Linked DNA regions of Cupriavidus taiwanensis LMG 19424. The protein of the gene in region 1 interacts with the protein of each later gene in a pairwise test. Links are inferred from orthologs where the notes say so. Each region holds a gene or a part of one and is shown on either strand. Other genes may lie near its edges. The genes, in order: badI and rfaD.

Region 1 (11,622 bases):
GCAAGATTCCCGAGTTCAAGTATTGCGCGATCAGGATGACGGTGGGCGGCGAGGTGCCGGTGCAGTCCAGCTATGGCGGCGGGCAGATCCTTGAGCCCGCTTCAGCCTAGCCGCAAGGACCGGTGGTGTTTCGCATCGCAGGCGGGACACCACCTGAGCCTCAATAATTCATCGTCACGTTAAGCATGGCGACGCGCGGATTGCCGACTGGCAGCACGTTGTTGTTCAGGCCGCCTGCGTAGTACATCTTGTCGAACACGTTCTTGACGTTGAATGCCGCACGCCAGTGCGAGGCCACGTAGCCGACGGCAAGATCGGCGACGGCATAGCCCGGCACGGTGTAGTTGAAGCTGTAGCCGCGCTTGGCGCTCTCGCCCCGCACGCCGGCGCCGACGTACCAGCCGGCCAGCGCGCCACGCAGGCGATACTGGCTCCAGACCGAAAAGCTGTGCCGCGGGACGCTGTTCAGCGGCTTGCCGACGTTGGCGGCGGTGGTGTCCTCGGTGACTTCGCTGGCGATATAGGCATAGGCCGCCGACACGCTCAGGCCATTGCCGAGATCCTGCGTCAGCTCAAGTTCCAGCCCGCGCGAGCGCTGTTCGCCGACGGCCACGCTGAAACCGGTATTGACCGGATCGCTGCTGAGCACATTGGCGCGCGTCAGGTCGAACGCGGCCAGCGTCAGCAGGCCGGTCTTGCCCGGCATGTCGAACTTGACGCCTACCTCGTACTGGCGGCCCTTCTCGGGCTTGAAGGTCGCGCCGCTGGCATCGGTGCCGGCATTCGGCAGGAACGACGTGGCGAAGCTTGCGTACGGCCGCGCCCAGTGCGTCAGGTCGTACATCACGCCCGCGCTGCCGGTGACGGCGTTGCTGTCATTGTCGGTACGCGACGACGCCAGCCGGTCCGTTGTGCCCGTCCGCGCGGATTCGTAGCGCACGCCGCCGGTCACGGTCCAGCGCTCCCCCACGCGGACCTGGTCGCGCAGGTAAAGCCCCAGCGCATCCAGGGTATCGGTCGCATCCAGGCTATAGGCGGACGGGCAGTTGATGCTGGCGCCGTAGACCGGGTTGTAGACGTTCAGCGCCGCGACGCGGCAGGTCTTCTGCAGGCGGTCTTCCTTGGTGTGTCGGTAGTCGACGCCGAAGGTCACGCTGTGGGCATGCCCGGTGAACGCAAAGGTACGCTGCACGTTGGTGTCGACGCCGAACGAATCGCCGGAAAAGCTCTGCTGCGTGCCGCTGCGGTTCATCGACTGGCTGTTGAGGGCCATGGTGCCGGCCGATACCAGCGTGCCGGTCAGCGACGAGGTCTGGTAGCGCAGGTTCTGGTTCAGGGTCCAGCCGGAGTCGAAGCGATGCGTCAGCGCGTAGCCGATGCGGTTCTGCTCGCCGTCATAGGACGGCGCATTGGGTTCGCCGATAAAGCGGTTGGCCGGCACCACGCCATTGCGGTTCGGCACCAGCGTGCCGTTCACGGGCAGGCCCTGCTGGCGCACGTAGTTGCGCTGGTTGTGGCTGGCCAGGATGGTGAAGTCGGTGCGCGCGCCAAGGTCCAGCGTCAGCGACGGCGCGAGCCAGCGGTTGCGATACCAGACAAAGTCGGTCGGATCGTCGCTGTTCATCACCAGCCCGTTCAGGCGGAACGCCGCCTTGCTGTCCCTGGCCAGCGGCGCGCCCACGTCGACCGTCATCTGCCGGAAGCCGTAGTTGCCGACGGTGAGGCCCAGTTCGCCGAACAGTTCCGCGCGCGGGCGCTTGCTGACCATGTTGACCAGGCCGCCGGGCTGTACCGCGCCGAACAGGATCGAGGCCGGCCCCTTGAGGACTTCCACGCGCTCCACGCCGAACAACTGCTGCGCCACGCGGTTGTTGCTGTCGACCAGCAGCCCGTCGGCAAAGATCGATTCCGAGGCGCGCTGGCCGCGGATGATGAAGTCGTCCCAGCCGCGCCGGCCGAAGGTATTGGTGACCACGCCGGCGGAATTCTGCAGCGCGTCGCTGAGGTTTTGTGCCTGCTGGCTGTCGAGCAGGTCGCGCGTGATCACGGTGATCGATTGCGCGGCGTCGGCCGCCGATTCCCCCGACTTGGTCACGCCAGCGGCGCGCCGCGTGGCGAAACCGATGTCGGCCTGTCCGTCACCGGCGGCACTCACCGTCACGGATGGCAGCGTGGCAACGTCTTCGGCGGCGTGGGAGGCAACGGCTGGCAGCAGCAGGGAACTAGCGGCTGCAGGGATGGCAAGACGGCGGAAAAGCATGACGGCCCGGTGCGAAAGCAAAGAAAGGCCGAATAATAAATGAGAATAATTCTTGTTCCTAGGATTTTATCGACGCAGGCACGGTTGCTTCGTCAACATGCGGAATACCGGCGAAATGGCGAAATGGCAAAATGCCGAATCGCGAAATGGCAGCGCGGCCGCGCTCACATGGTGTCGTCGCGATCCTCGATCACCGACATATGCCAGCAGGACATAAACAGCGCGGCAATCAGCGGACCTATCACGAAGCCGTTGATGCCGAACACGGACATGCCGCCCAGGGTGGAGATCAGCACGACCCAGTCCGGCAGCTTGGTGTCCTTGCCGACGAGAATCGGGCGCAGCACGTTGTCGACCGCGCCAATCACCAGGGTACCGATGGCGATCAGCGCGATACCCTTCCAGGCCGGGCCGGCCAGCAGGAAATAAATCGCGGCAGGGCCCCAGACCAGCGCGGCGCCAACCGCCGGCAGCAGCGACAGGAACGCCATCAGCGTGCCCCACAGCAGCGCGCCATTGATGCCCAGCAGCAGGAACGCCAGGCCGCCCAGTATCCCCTGCACCGCCGCCACCACCACGTTGCCCTTGACCGTGGCGCGGACCACGGTGGTGAAGCGGCCGACCAGCCGGCGCGTGTGCGCGTCGCTCAGCGGCATGGCCTCGCGGAAGCGATGGGAAATCATCGCGCCGTCGCGCAGCAGGAAAAACACCAGGTACAGCATGACGCCGAGGCCGACGGCGAACTGCAGCGTGTTCTGGCCGATGGCTACGGCCTGGGCCGCCATGAACTGGCTGATGCGGGCAGCACCTTCGGTCAGCTTTGCCTGCAACCCGGCTACGTCGGCGAGTCCCATCTCATTCAGCCAGGCTTCGACCGAAGCCGGCAGGGCCTGCACGGCGGTCTGGAAGTATTGCCCGAAGTCCCATTTGCCGGTCCGGATCTGCTGGTAGGCAAAGGCCGCTTCCTGCGCGAGCGTGGCAATCATCAGGAACACCGGAATAATGGCCATCAGCACGCAGACCAGCAGCGTAGCCAGCGCGGCGAGATTTTCGCGGTTGCCGAATCGCACCGTCAGCTTGCGGTGCATGGGGTGAAACAGGATGGCCAGGATGGTGCCCCACAGGATCGCGCTGTAGAAGGGCAGCAGTATCCAGATAAACGCAATGGTGACGGCGACCAGAAGGATGTAAAAACCTTTCAAATTGCGCATCGGGTAGTCCGCGAATAGAGTCGTCCAGGCACGATGCCGATGATGCCCTGCACGAGGTTTTCCCTTCCATTACCCGTCGGCGTCAGCGGGAGCGTTGCCGAAGGCGTTGCGCTCCATGATCTGGTGATCTTTTCCATGGATCAGCAGCTCGACCTTTGCACGCCTGGCTTTTTCCATGCCGGTAGCGATCGCATGATCCAGCGACGTGAATCGCTGCTGGTTGCCGGAGCGGCCTTCCGCTTCGACGGCCCAGCCGTTATGGGTCGGCACGACATGGATATTCTTGCCAGGCATGGCGCTCTCCGGAAGTTGGCAGTAAGAGTGTCAGCGCTGTGCCGTTGCCGAGGTATCGGACGCCGTCTGACAAGGCCGTCGGATATCCGGAAAGAAGGCACAGCCATCCGGCGGCGGCAACGCCCGCCAGGCGCCATGGCGGGCGTTCTTCATGACAAGGACAGAGTGCCGCGCCGCTCAGCGCATCTTGTCGATAATCCCTTGCATCTCGTCGACGTTGAAGGCGCGCAGCGTTTGCGTGCGCACGTTGCCCAGCGCGCCGACCGCGAGGCCGAATGCGGTCATGCTGGCGTCATCCTGCGCCTCGACGGTCAGCACGATGTCGTATTTGCCCAGGGTCCAGTAGATGTCTTTCATCTGCACCCCAAAGCGCGCCCCCATCTCGCGCACCGCGGCGGCGCGCTTGGTGGTGTCCTTGACGGCGCGGATGCCCTGGTCGGTGAAACTGGCTAGCACGATATAGCGGGTCATGGCGGGATCTCCGGTAAAGGATCGATCGAACGCCGTCCCGGCTGCGCGCACGCGACCGGTCGCAGCAAGCCGGGGCAGTGGTTCAGGGCGTCCCGGCGCAGCGCCTGGGGCCCCCTGAGCAACCCCACACCGACGCATATCGCGCGCCAGCCGGCGTGGCGCGCCGCGCTGCGGCAGGTGCCGCGGTGCATGCCATCGCGCCGCAGCGCGCTGTGTATCAGTTCTGATACAGCAGGCTCGCCTCAGTCCTGTGCCGGCCCGCTGTCGCTGCCTTCCGGCGTATCGAGCGCGCGCATGTTGTCCAGCAATTTCAGCAGGTAATGCAGCGTGTGCGTCAGGTCGTTGGTGGAGAACCCGTCCAGCGCCTGCTCGTAGTACTGCCGGATCTTCGGCTGCGCCTGGTGCAGCCATACCTCGCGGCCCGGCTCGCTCATCCGCACCAGCCGCGAGCGGCGATCGCGCCCGTCTGGCGCCAGCGTGACGTGGCCGTCCCGTTCCATCCGGCTGACCAGCCCGGACAGGTTCTGGCGGCTCACCATCAGGTAGCGTGCCAGGTCGCCGACGCTCATGCCATCAGCGGCTTGTGGCCGCGACAGCGCACCCAGCACGGCCCATTGCTGTGTCGTCAGGCCTTCCGCTTCGACGGCGCGCGAGCCCGTTTTATGCAACATATTTGCGCATTGGTACAGGCGGAAGAACAGCCGGTTGGCCAGTTCCATGCGCGCAGTGGTAGGGAGTTCGTCTCCGTTTTCCGGGTTAACCATAGTCATTTCCAAAGGATAGCGGCCTTGCGCGCGCTGTCTGTCGCGCCTAGTATACGTCAATATATTGACGTAAATAAAGGTGCATGTGGCGGCGACACCGCCGGCACGATAGCACCGGAACCCTGAAAGGAGAACGGCTGTGCAAGGACTCGAAGGCAAGGCGGTCATCGTGACCGGCGGTGGTGGCGGTATCGGCGGCGCAACCTGTTTGCGCTTTGCGCGTGCGGGCGCGGCGGTGGGCGTGCTCGATTTGAATCCGGAGGCGGGCGAGCGCGTGGCGGCGCAGATCCGCGATGCCGGCGGCCGCGCGTTGGCGGTGCGCTGCGACATCACCGATCGCTCCAGCGTCGATGCGGCAGTCGCGGCGGTGGAGCAGGGACTGGGCCCTGTCGACGTGCTCGTCAACAACGCCGGCTGGGACGTGTTCCGTCCGTTCGTCAAGACCGAGCCGGCGCAGTGGGAGCGGCTGATCGCCATCAACCTGACCGGCGCACTGCATATGCACCACGCGGTGCTGCCCGGCATGGTGGCGCGCAAGCGCGGGCGCATCGTCAATATCGCTTCGGATGCCGCCCGCGTGGGGTCTTCCGGCGAAGCGGTGTATGCCGCGTGCAAGGGCGGGCTGGTGTCGTTCTCCAAGACCATCGCGCGCGAGCATGCGCGCCACGGCATCACCGTGAACGTGGTGTGCCCGGGGCCGACCGAGACCGCGCTGTTCGAAGACTACAAGCAGGGCGCGGGCAACCCCGAGAAGCTGGTGGAAGCCTTCACCCGCTCGATCCCGCTGGGCCGCATCGGCCAGCCCGACGACCTGCCCGGCGCGGTGCTGTTCTTCGCCGGCGACGATGCGGCCTTCATCACCGGCCAGGTATTGAGCGTGTCGGGCGGCCTGACCATGAACGGCTGAGCGCAAGCCATCCAACTGACAACGGAGACGACCATGCAATACGAAGATATCCGCTATGAGGTGCGCAACGGCGCGGCCTGGATCATCATCAACCGCCCGGAAAAGATGAACGCCTTCCGCGGCCGCACCTGCGACGAACTGATCCACGCCATCAACCGCGCAGGCTATGACCGCGAGATCGGCGCCATCGTGCTGGCCGGCGCCGGCGAGAAGGCCTTCTGCACCGGCGGCGACCAGTCCGCGCACGAAGGCCAGTACGACGGCCGCGGCACCATCGGGCTGCCGATGGAAGAACTGCACAACGCCATCCGCGACGTGCCCAAGCCGGTGATCGCGCGCGTGCAGGGCTATGCCATCGGCGGCGGCAACGTGCTGTGCACGATCTGCGATTTCACCATCGCTTCGGACAAGGCCGTGTTCGGCCAGGTCGGCCCGCGGGTCGGCTCGGTGGATCCCGGCTATGGCACTGCGTTCCTGGCTCGCGTGGTCGGCGAGAAGAAGGCGCGCGAAATCTGGTACCTGTGCCGCCGCTATCCCGCCGCCGAGGCGCTGGCGATGGGGCTGGTCAACGCCGTGGTGCCGCACGAGCAGCTCGACGCCGAAGTGCAGAAGTGGTGCGACGAGATCCTGGACAAGAGCCCGACCGCGATCGCCATTGCCAAGCGCTCGTTCAACATGGACACCGCACACCAGGGCGGCATCGCCGGCATGGGCATGTATGCGCTCAAGCTCTACTACGACACGGAGGAATCGCGCGAGGGCGTGCGTGCCTTCCAGGAAAAGCGCAAGCCGGACTTCCGCAAGTACGCGAAGTGAAAGGAGCCAGCGGAGACAGCCATGAATCCCTACCTTGACGAAGACCTGTCGGCGCTGGCCGAACATGCCCGTCGCTTTGCCGACGCCCGTGTCGCATCCGGCTACCTGGAGCGAGACCGTACCCGCGTGCTCGACCGCGCGCTGATGCGCGAGATGGGCGAGATGGGCTTTATTGCGCCCGAGTTGCCGGAACACTACGGCGGGCAGGGCATGGGCTCGCTCGCGGCAGGCGTGATCCACGAAGCGGTGGCGCGCGCCGACCTGAGCCTGTCGTACATCAACCTGCTGGCCTCGCTGAACGGGCAGATCCTGGCGCACCACGCGCGGCCGGAGATCGCCGGCCCGTGGCTGCAGCGCCTGACGCGCGGCGAAGCGCTGCTGGCGATCGCGCTGACCGAGCCGCGCGGCGGCTCGGACGCGGCCAGCCTGCGCCTGCGCATGGAGCGCGATGGCGACCACTATGTGCTCAACGGCGAGAAGACTTCGATCTCCGCCGCAGACCAGGCCGATGCCGCGGTGGTGTTCGCGCGCAGCGGTTCGGTCGAGGCGGGCGCGCGCGGCGTGTCGGCGCTGCTGGTGCCGATGGACCTGCCCGGCATTACGCGCAACCGCTTCGACTGCCATGGCCAGCGCGCCATCGGGCGCGGCTCGATCTTCTTCGAGAACGTGCGCGTGCCGGCCAGCCATCTGCTCGGCAAGGAGGGCGAAGGCTTCGTGCAGGTGATGCAGGGTTTCGATTTCTCGCGCGCGCTGATCGGCCTGCAGGTGCTGGCCGTGGCACAGGCGGCGCTGGACGAGACCTGGGAGTACGTGGCCGGGCGCCAGGCCTTCGGCAAGCCGCTGTCGGCGTTCCAGGGCGTGTCGCACCCGCTGGCCGACTTCGAGACCCAGGTGCAGGGCGCGCGCCTGCTGTGCCTGCAGACGCTGTGGCTGAAGGACCGCGGCCTGCCGCATACCGCCGAAGCCGCGATGTGCAAGTGGTGGGCGCCCAAGCTGGCGTACGACGTGGTGCACCAGTGCCTGCTGTCGTTCGGCCACGGCGGCTATGACCGCGGCGTGATGGAGCAGCGCCTGCGCGACGTGCTCGGCTTCCAGATCGGCGACGGCACCGCGCAGATCATGAAGACCATCATCGCGCGCACCCGCGCGGGGCGCGAAGCGGTACCGGCCTGACGCGCGCGCCCGACGCACCGACTGGCAGCACACAACAACGAGGAGACCGCCATGGATTTCGACGCCGTATTGATCGCGCCGCGCCGTGCCGCCAGCATTGCCGCCGGGCACTGGCAGGACCGTACCATCCACGACTATCTTGCCGCCTGCGTGCGTGACCGGCCCGACGCGCCCGCGCTGACAGCGCTCAGCATCGACCGTCAGCACGTGACGCGCTTCACCCGGCGGGAACTCGCGCGCATGGCCGACCGCGTGGCGGTGGGTCTTTCCCGCCTCGGCATCGCGGCCGGCGACGTGGTCTCATGCCAGCTGCCCAACGGCTGGCACCTGAGCGTGCTGTACCTGGCCTGCGCGCGCCTGGGCGCGGTGCTCAACCCGGTGATGCCGATCTTCCGCGAGCGCGAGCTGTCGTTCATGCTGGCGCACGCGCAAAGCAAGGTGGTGGTGGTGCCGAAGCTGTTCCGCGGCTTCGACCATGCGCAGATGCTGCGGGGTTTGCGCGATGCGTTGCCCGCGCTGCGTCATGTCGTCGTGGTCGATGGCGATGGCGACGACAGCTTCGAGGCGCTGCTGAGCGGCCCGCACTGGGAAGACGGCGCCGATGCCGCTGCCATCCTGCAGCGCAGCCGCACCGGTCCGGACGACGTCACGCAGCTGATCTACACCTCCGGCACCACAGGCGAGCCCAAGGGCGTGATGCATACCGCGAACACGCTGTTCTCCAACATCGTTGCCTATGCCGGCCGGCTGCATCTCGGCGGCGACGACGTGGTGCTGATGGCATCGCCGATGGCACACCAGACCGGCTTCATGTACGGCCTGATGATGCCGGTGATGCTGGGCGCGCATGCGGTGCTGCAGGACATCTGGGACCCGGTCCGCGCCGCCGCGCTGATCCGCGACGAGGGTGTGACCTTTACCATGGGTTCCACGCCATTCCTGACCGACCTGGCGCGCGTGGTGGCCGACTCCGGTGTGCCGGTGCCGAGCCTGCGGATCTTCCTGTGCGCGGGCGCACCGATTCCGGGCGCGCTGGTCGAGCAGGCACGGCAGGCGCTGGGCGCGAAGATCGTATCCGCGTGGGGCATGACCGAGAACGGCGCGGTCACCACGACGCTGCCGGAAGACAGCGACGAACGCGCGTCGACCACCGACGGTTGCCCGCTGCCCGGCGTGGCGATCCGGGTGGTCGATGGCACCGACACGGACGTGCCCGTCGGCGAAACCGGCCGGCTGCTGGTGCGCGCCTGCTCCAACTTCGGCGGCTACCTGAAGCGCCCGCAGCTGAACGGCACCGATGCCGACGGCTGGTTCGACACCGGCGACCTGGCCCGGCTGGACGCGGACGGTTACCTTCGCATCGCCGGCCGCAGCAAGGACGTGATCATCCGCGGCGGCGAGAACATTCCCGTGCTGGAGATCGAGACCCTGCTGTACCGGCATCCCGCGGTGGCGCAGGTGGCGATCGTGGCCTATCCCGATGCGCGCCTCGGCGAGCGTGCGTGCGCCTTCGTGGTGCCGCGGGCGGGGCAGTCCATCGACCTGGACGGCATGGTCGACTGGCTCAAACAGCAGAAGATGGCGCTGCAATACATTCCCGAGAAACTGGTGGTGCGGGATGCGCTGCCAGCCACGCCCGCCGGCAAGATCCAGAAGTTCCGGCTGCGCGAGATGCTGGTGGGCGATGCGGGCTTTATCTAAATTGCGCAATTAACCGCCATGACCCGAACGCGCCCGCCAACGCGCGGGCGCGGCAAGCCACCAAGGGTGGTGGCGGAAAGTAGTGGTGGGCGGGGTGCGTCAACGGCCTGCACCGGGATAGCCGTGTCTGCGCGGGGCCAGCCAGCGCCACAGCCGGTGCCGCCATGCGCCGCGGGCGTGATGGGCGACGGACTTGCGGCGGGTCACGTGCAGCGAGGCGGCGGTGATCGCATACAACTCGACATGGCCGGCGTCGGACAAGGTGAAGCATTCGCTTGCCGTCAGCGCCGTGTCCTTGGGATCGCCATCGCGGATCAGCCACAGTTCGCCAGCGGTGCAGCGCACCGCAACCTGTTCGCCAGGCCCGGCGACCAGCCGCAGCGAGCTGCGGGCGGGCAGGGTGGCGGTCATGTCGTTACTGACCAGGTACATGATGGTCTCCCGGTTCAGGCCACGGCCAGGCCGCCGGATACCGGCACCTGGCGCGGCCCGGATGGCGGCCGTACGAAATCGGCGAGGCGCTGGATCACCGCAGGATCGCGCAGGATGCGGCGATGGCCGAGGCCGGTGGTGGTCTCCAGCCGTGCACCCGGCCAGGCGCCGGCGATGGCCGCGCCATCTTCCCAGCGCACTTCCTTGTCGTCGCGGTCATGGATTACCAGCGTCGGCGGCACCGGGCGGACGCGGCCCAGGTCCGGCACATTGAAGGCGGACCATGGCATGCCCAGCCAGCGCTCGCTGTGGCGCTGCATGCGGCCCAGCACGGCTGGCGTCACGCCAAGTTGCCATGCCAGCGCCGCGCATGCCGCGCCCATGTCGGCGGGCGCGCCCAGCAGCACCGCGGCGCTTGCGGGCAGGCCCTCGCGCAATGCGAGGGCTACCGCCGCGCCGCCCAGGGAATGTCCCACCACGGCATGGACCGGGCCGGCATGCCACGCTGCCGCCAGCAAGGCGCGCGACATTTCCAGCACGGAGGTCTGCGCGGCGCCGCGCGCGCCGGCATCGGAGGCGCCGTGGGAAAGCGCATCGAACGCGACGACACGCATGCCGGCTGCCAGCAGGCCATCGATCACTGCATGCCACTGGCCCGCATGGCCGCCCCACCCGTGGGCGAGCAGCACCACCGGGCCGGCATGGCCCCAGCGGTAGACCCGCACGCGCCGGCTGGGGCCATGGCCGGTGACCAGGGCCCAGTCGGCCCGCGCCCGGTCGAGCGCGTGCCGTGCCGCGGACGTGGCGGCGGCGCGCGGCGGGCTGAACCAGATGCGCTCGAGCCGGCGTGCCGTCGCTGCGGGCATCACCATGCTGCCGGCTTGCCAGCGCAGGCGCTGCAAGCCCATCAGCACGCGCCGGAAGGCGCCGTCGGTGCCGGCGGATGGCGACGCATCGGTGGTGCGCGATGCCGTCACCGCGGCGGCGGGAGAAGGGGAAACCGGGGTAGGAGAAGAGACTGCTTGCGTCACGACCTGCACCTCCAATGGATTCTGGATTGCGCGGCGTCATCGGAACCGGGCGGGCCGGAGGCGTCTCGCGCTTCTTAACGACCGACCAGTCGTGCTTTTTTCAGTACAAAAAAAGCCCGCCGGAGCGGTTTGCTGCCCGCCGGCGGGGTAGCGCCGGCGCCGATGTCATGACCCGGCAGGGTGGGTCGCACCTGCGGTGGCACGCGCGACCAATGCCGCAAAGGCGTGCCGTGCCATCGCTTCCGCGTCCTGCCGTCCCAGCAGCTTGAACGACTGCTGGAACGCCATGCCGATGCCGGAGAGCTCGAAGGCAAACTGGCGCGGGTCGACATGCGGCCCGAACTGGCCTTCTTCGATGGCATCGCCGACAACGCGCGCAATGGTGCTGTGCCAGTCCTTCAGCGACTGCACCACGAGGTCGCGAATCGAACCCGGCCGGTCGCGGTATTCCTGCCCCAGCGCCGTAAACAGGCATCGCCCCTGCGTCACCGTGCCGCCCAGCCATTCCAGGTAGCCTTCGAACAAGGCTTGCAAGCGCGGCAGGCCGCGCGGCTGGCGCATC
Region 2 (3,298 bases), on another replicon or contig:
CGTCCGATCATGCCGGGCGCGCGTACCGCGACCAGCCCCACCGCGACCACGGTCAGCAGCCCCACCCAGGTATCGAGCGCCGCACCGCTGACCGCCTTGACCGCCACCGGGGCCAGGTTCAGCCCGATCGCCGCGACGATGGCGCCGGTCACCACCGGCGGCATCAGCTTTTCCACCCAGGCGTAGCCCGCCGCCTGCACGACCAGCCCGATCAGCGTGTACAGCGCGCCCGCGGCGATGATGCCGCCCAGCGCCACCGGGATATTGAGGTTGGGGCCGCTGCCGGCATAGCCGGTGGCGGCGATCACCACCGCAATGAAGGCGAAGCTGGAGCCCAGGTAGCTCGGTACCCGGCCGCGCACGCACAGGAAGAAGATCAGCGTGCCGATGCCGGAAAACAGGATGGCGATATTCGGGTTGAAGCCCATCAGGATCGGCGCGATGGCGGTCGAGCCGAACATCGCCACCACGTGCTGGATCCCGGCCAGCAGCGTCTGCCCCGCGGGCAGGCGCTCATCGGGCCCGATCACACCTTCGGTCTTGAGCCGCCATTGCGGCAGGAATCCCGCGTCCTCGCCATTCGCCATATCGTCTTGCTCCCTGTGGTCCGGGCTGGCCACCGGATCGGCGGCCGCCGCGCTTGTGCCTGGTTGTTTGGTTGTGCCGGTCGGCAGCCGCGCGGCAGGACCTGCCTGCGCGGCGTCCGCATGATACTCCGCCGCCACGGGGCCTGCGAAGCCGGTGACCTGTAGCACAACGCATACCAGCAACAATGCACCCGGCCGAGGCACGACCGGGCGCAGGGCAGCAATGCTAGGCTAGCGGGCCGGCTTGGCCGGCGCGGGCGCTGCCTTTGCCCCTTTAGCCAGCGCCGGCGTGGCAGCGGGCGTAGCAGGTGGCGCAGCGGATGGCGCGGCGGTGGCCGCCCCCTTGCCGGCGATGGTCAGGCCGGCGTCCTGCAGCTTGGTCACGGACTTCGGACCGATGCCGCTGACGCGCTCGGCCAGGTCGGCGGCGTCCTTGAACGGCCCGCGTTTGTTGCGCTCCTCGACGATGTGGCGGGCCGTGGCCGCCCCCACACCCTTGATCGAGGTCAGCGCCGCCTCGTCCGCGGTGTTGACGTCGACGGCGGCGCGCGCGGTGCCGCCGGCAAGCAGGCAGAAGGTTGCCGCGAGGGAGATCAGGGAATAACGCCGGGCAAGTTGCCGGATCCAGTGCATGGCCATGAAGGCTCTCCTTTCCTGTGGATGGTCTGAGGTACCACCCCCGCCGGGGCGGCGAGGTCAGGTCAGGATAGGGGCGCGCCGCGCGGGCGGCGCATGCGGCAACAAAAGTTGACAGCGGCCGCACGAAAGCGTGTCGGGCGCCGTGAGGCAGGGACGACGCGGGGTTCAGCCGTTGCGCTCGAGCAGCCAGCGGCAGTAGCGCGCCACGCCTTCTTCAACGCTCAGGAAGCGCTCGCTGTAGCCGGCGCCGCGCAGCTTGGACACGTCCGATTGCGTGAAGCACTGGTACTTGCCGCGCAGGGCGTCGGGAAACTTGACGTACTCGACCAGTCCTTCCTGGACCAGGTCGTCCAGCGACAGGGGCGGCTTGCCTTCGGCTTCGCGCAGCGTGTTGACCACGGTGGCGGCGATATCGTTGAACGGCTGGGCGCGGCCAGTGCCCAGGTTGAAAATGCCGGACTTCTCGGGGTGGTCGAAGAAGAACAGGTTGACCTTGACCACGTCCTCCACCGAAATGAAATCGCGGCTCTGCATGCCGGGACCGTAGCCGCCGTATTCGCCGAACAGCTTCACCGTGCCGTCGGCGCGGAACTGGTTAAAGTTGTGGAACGCCACCGACGCCATGCGGCCCTTGTGCGTTTCGCGCGGCCCGTACACGTTGAAGTAGCGGAAGCCGACGATCTGCGACAGCGCCGACGGCAGCCGGCGGCGCACGATCTGGTCGAACAGGAACTTGGAATAGCCGTACACGTTCAGCGGACGCTCGAACTCGCGGTCTTCGCGGAACACCTGCGAGGCGCCGTAAGTGGCCGCCGACGATGCATAGAGAAACTGCGTGCCCTGCTCCAGGCAGCTTTCCATCAGCGACAGCGTGTAGCGGTAGTTGTTCTCCATCATGTAGCGGCCATCGGTCTCCATGGTGTCGGAGCACGCGCCTTCATGGAACACCGCGCGGACCTTGCCGAACTCGCCTCGGGCAAAGCGCGCGAGGAAGTCCTGCTTGTCCAGGTAATCGGAGATCTCGCAATCGACCAGGTTGTGGAACTTGTCGGCACGGGTCAGGTTGTCGACGGCGATGACGTTGGTCTCGCCGCGTTCGTTCAGGCCCTTGACGAGATTGCTGCCGATAAAACCCGCGGCACCGGTGACGATGATGGTCATGGTCGGATCAAAAGAGGACGCCGCGCCTCAGGCGGCGGCGCCGAACAATTCGGGATAAGTGACGACGGCGGTGCCCAGCTTGCCGACCACGATGCCGCCGGCGCGATTGGCATGCTGCACGGCTTCCTTGAGCGGCACGCCGGCACCCATCATGGTGGCGAGCGTGGCGATCACGGTGTCGCCGGCACCGGATACATCATAGACCTCGCGAGCCTGGGCGGACACGTGCAGCACTTCGGCTTCGGTATAGAGCGTCATGCCCTCTTCCGAGCGCGTCAGCAGCAGCGCTTCGAGTTGCAGCGCGCGGCGCAAGTTCTGCGCGCGGATGGTCAGGTCGGCCTCGGTCTTCCAGGCCCCGACCACGGCGCGCATTTCGGCACGGTTGGGCGTGATCAGCGTGGCGCCGCGGTAGCGCGAGTAGTCGTCGCCCTTGGGGTCGACCAGCACCTTGCGGCCGGCCGCGCGGCCGGCATCGATCATGCGCGTGACATGGGTGAGCCCGCCCTTGCCGTAGTCGGACAGCACCAGCACCTGGTAATCGTTGATCAGGCCCTGGAACCGGTCCTGTACCGCGAGCAGCACTTCGTGCGCCGGCGTGTTCTCGAAATCCACGCGCAGCAGCTGCTGCTGGTGCGCCACCACGCGCAGCTTGATGGTGGTGTTGATCTTGGCATCGCGGTGCAGGTAGGGCTGCACGTGGCTCTCGGCCAGCAGTGCCTCGAGCGTGCGCGCCGGCTCGTCGTCGCCGACCACGCCCAGCATGCCGACGCGCGCACCAAGCGCCGCGGCGTTGCGGGCCACGTTGGCGGCGCCGCCGAGGCGCTCGTCGCTGCGCTTGACCTGCACCACCGGCACCGGCGCTTCGGGCGAAATGCGCTCGACGTCGCCGAACCAATAGCGGTCCAGCATCA

Evidence for each region.
Region 2: the proteins of badI (region 1) and rfaD interact in binary tests that used the Escherichia coli proteins (3 or more experiments, as listed by UniProt). The link is inferred for Cupriavidus taiwanensis LMG 19424 from one-to-one orthologs.

The regions. Positions count from the first base shown.
Region 1 is NC_010530.1:1,595,220-1,606,841, reverse strand. What follows is about bases 5,027-7,831. They hold badI (2-ketocyclohexanecarboxyl-CoA hydrolase), read left to right. Parts: upstream 5,027-5,940; coding sequence 5,941-6,723; downstream 6,724-7,831. Other genes in these bases: aliB (cyclohexanecarboxyl-CoA dehydrogenase), read left to right, coding at 6,745-7,831; badH (2-hydroxycyclohexanecarboxyl-CoA dehydrogenase), read left to right, coding at 5,140-5,907. Outside these bases: fdhF (formate dehydrogenase subunit alpha), read left to right, coding at 1-110; RALTA_RS22820 (TonB-dependent siderophore receptor), read right to left, coding at 161-2,260; RALTA_RS22815 (AI-2E family transporter), read right to left, coding at 2,425-3,471; RALTA_RS22810 (DUF2188 domain-containing protein), read right to left, coding at 3,541-3,765; RALTA_RS22805 (GYD domain-containing protein), read right to left, coding at 3,943-4,236; RALTA_RS22800 (MarR family winged helix-turn-helix transcriptional regulator), read right to left, coding at 4,479-5,000; more of aliB, read left to right, coding at 7,832-7,896; aliA (cyclohexanecarboxylate-CoA ligase), read left to right, coding at 7,948-9,597; RALTA_RS22775 (DUF2917 domain-containing protein), read right to left, coding at 9,697-10,029; RALTA_RS22770 (alpha/beta fold hydrolase), read right to left, coding at 10,044-11,060; RALTA_RS22765 (TetR/AcrR family transcriptional regulator), read right to left, coding at 11,226-11,622. UniProt on the Escherichia coli protein: Converts o-succinylbenzoyl-CoA (OSB-CoA) to 1,4-dihydroxy-2-naphthoyl-CoA (DHNA-CoA).
Region 2 is NC_010528.1:815,715-819,012, reverse strand. The notes cover bases 390-3,288. They hold rfaD (ADP-glyceromanno-heptose 6-epimerase), read right to left. Parts: upstream 2,388-3,288; coding sequence 1,392-2,387; downstream 390-1,391. Other genes in these bases: rfaE1 (D-glycero-beta-D-manno-heptose-7-phosphate kinase), read right to left, coding at 2,415-3,288; RALTA_RS03795 (ComEA family DNA-binding protein), read right to left, coding at 819-1,226; RALTA_RS03800 (solute carrier family 23 protein), read right to left, coding at 390-587. In the rest of the region: more of RALTA_RS03800, read right to left, coding at 1-389; more of rfaE1, read right to left, coding at 3,289-3,298. UniProt on the Escherichia coli protein: Catalyzes the interconversion between ADP-D-glycero-beta-D-manno-heptose and ADP-L-glycero-beta-D-manno-heptose via an epimerization at carbon 6 of the heptose.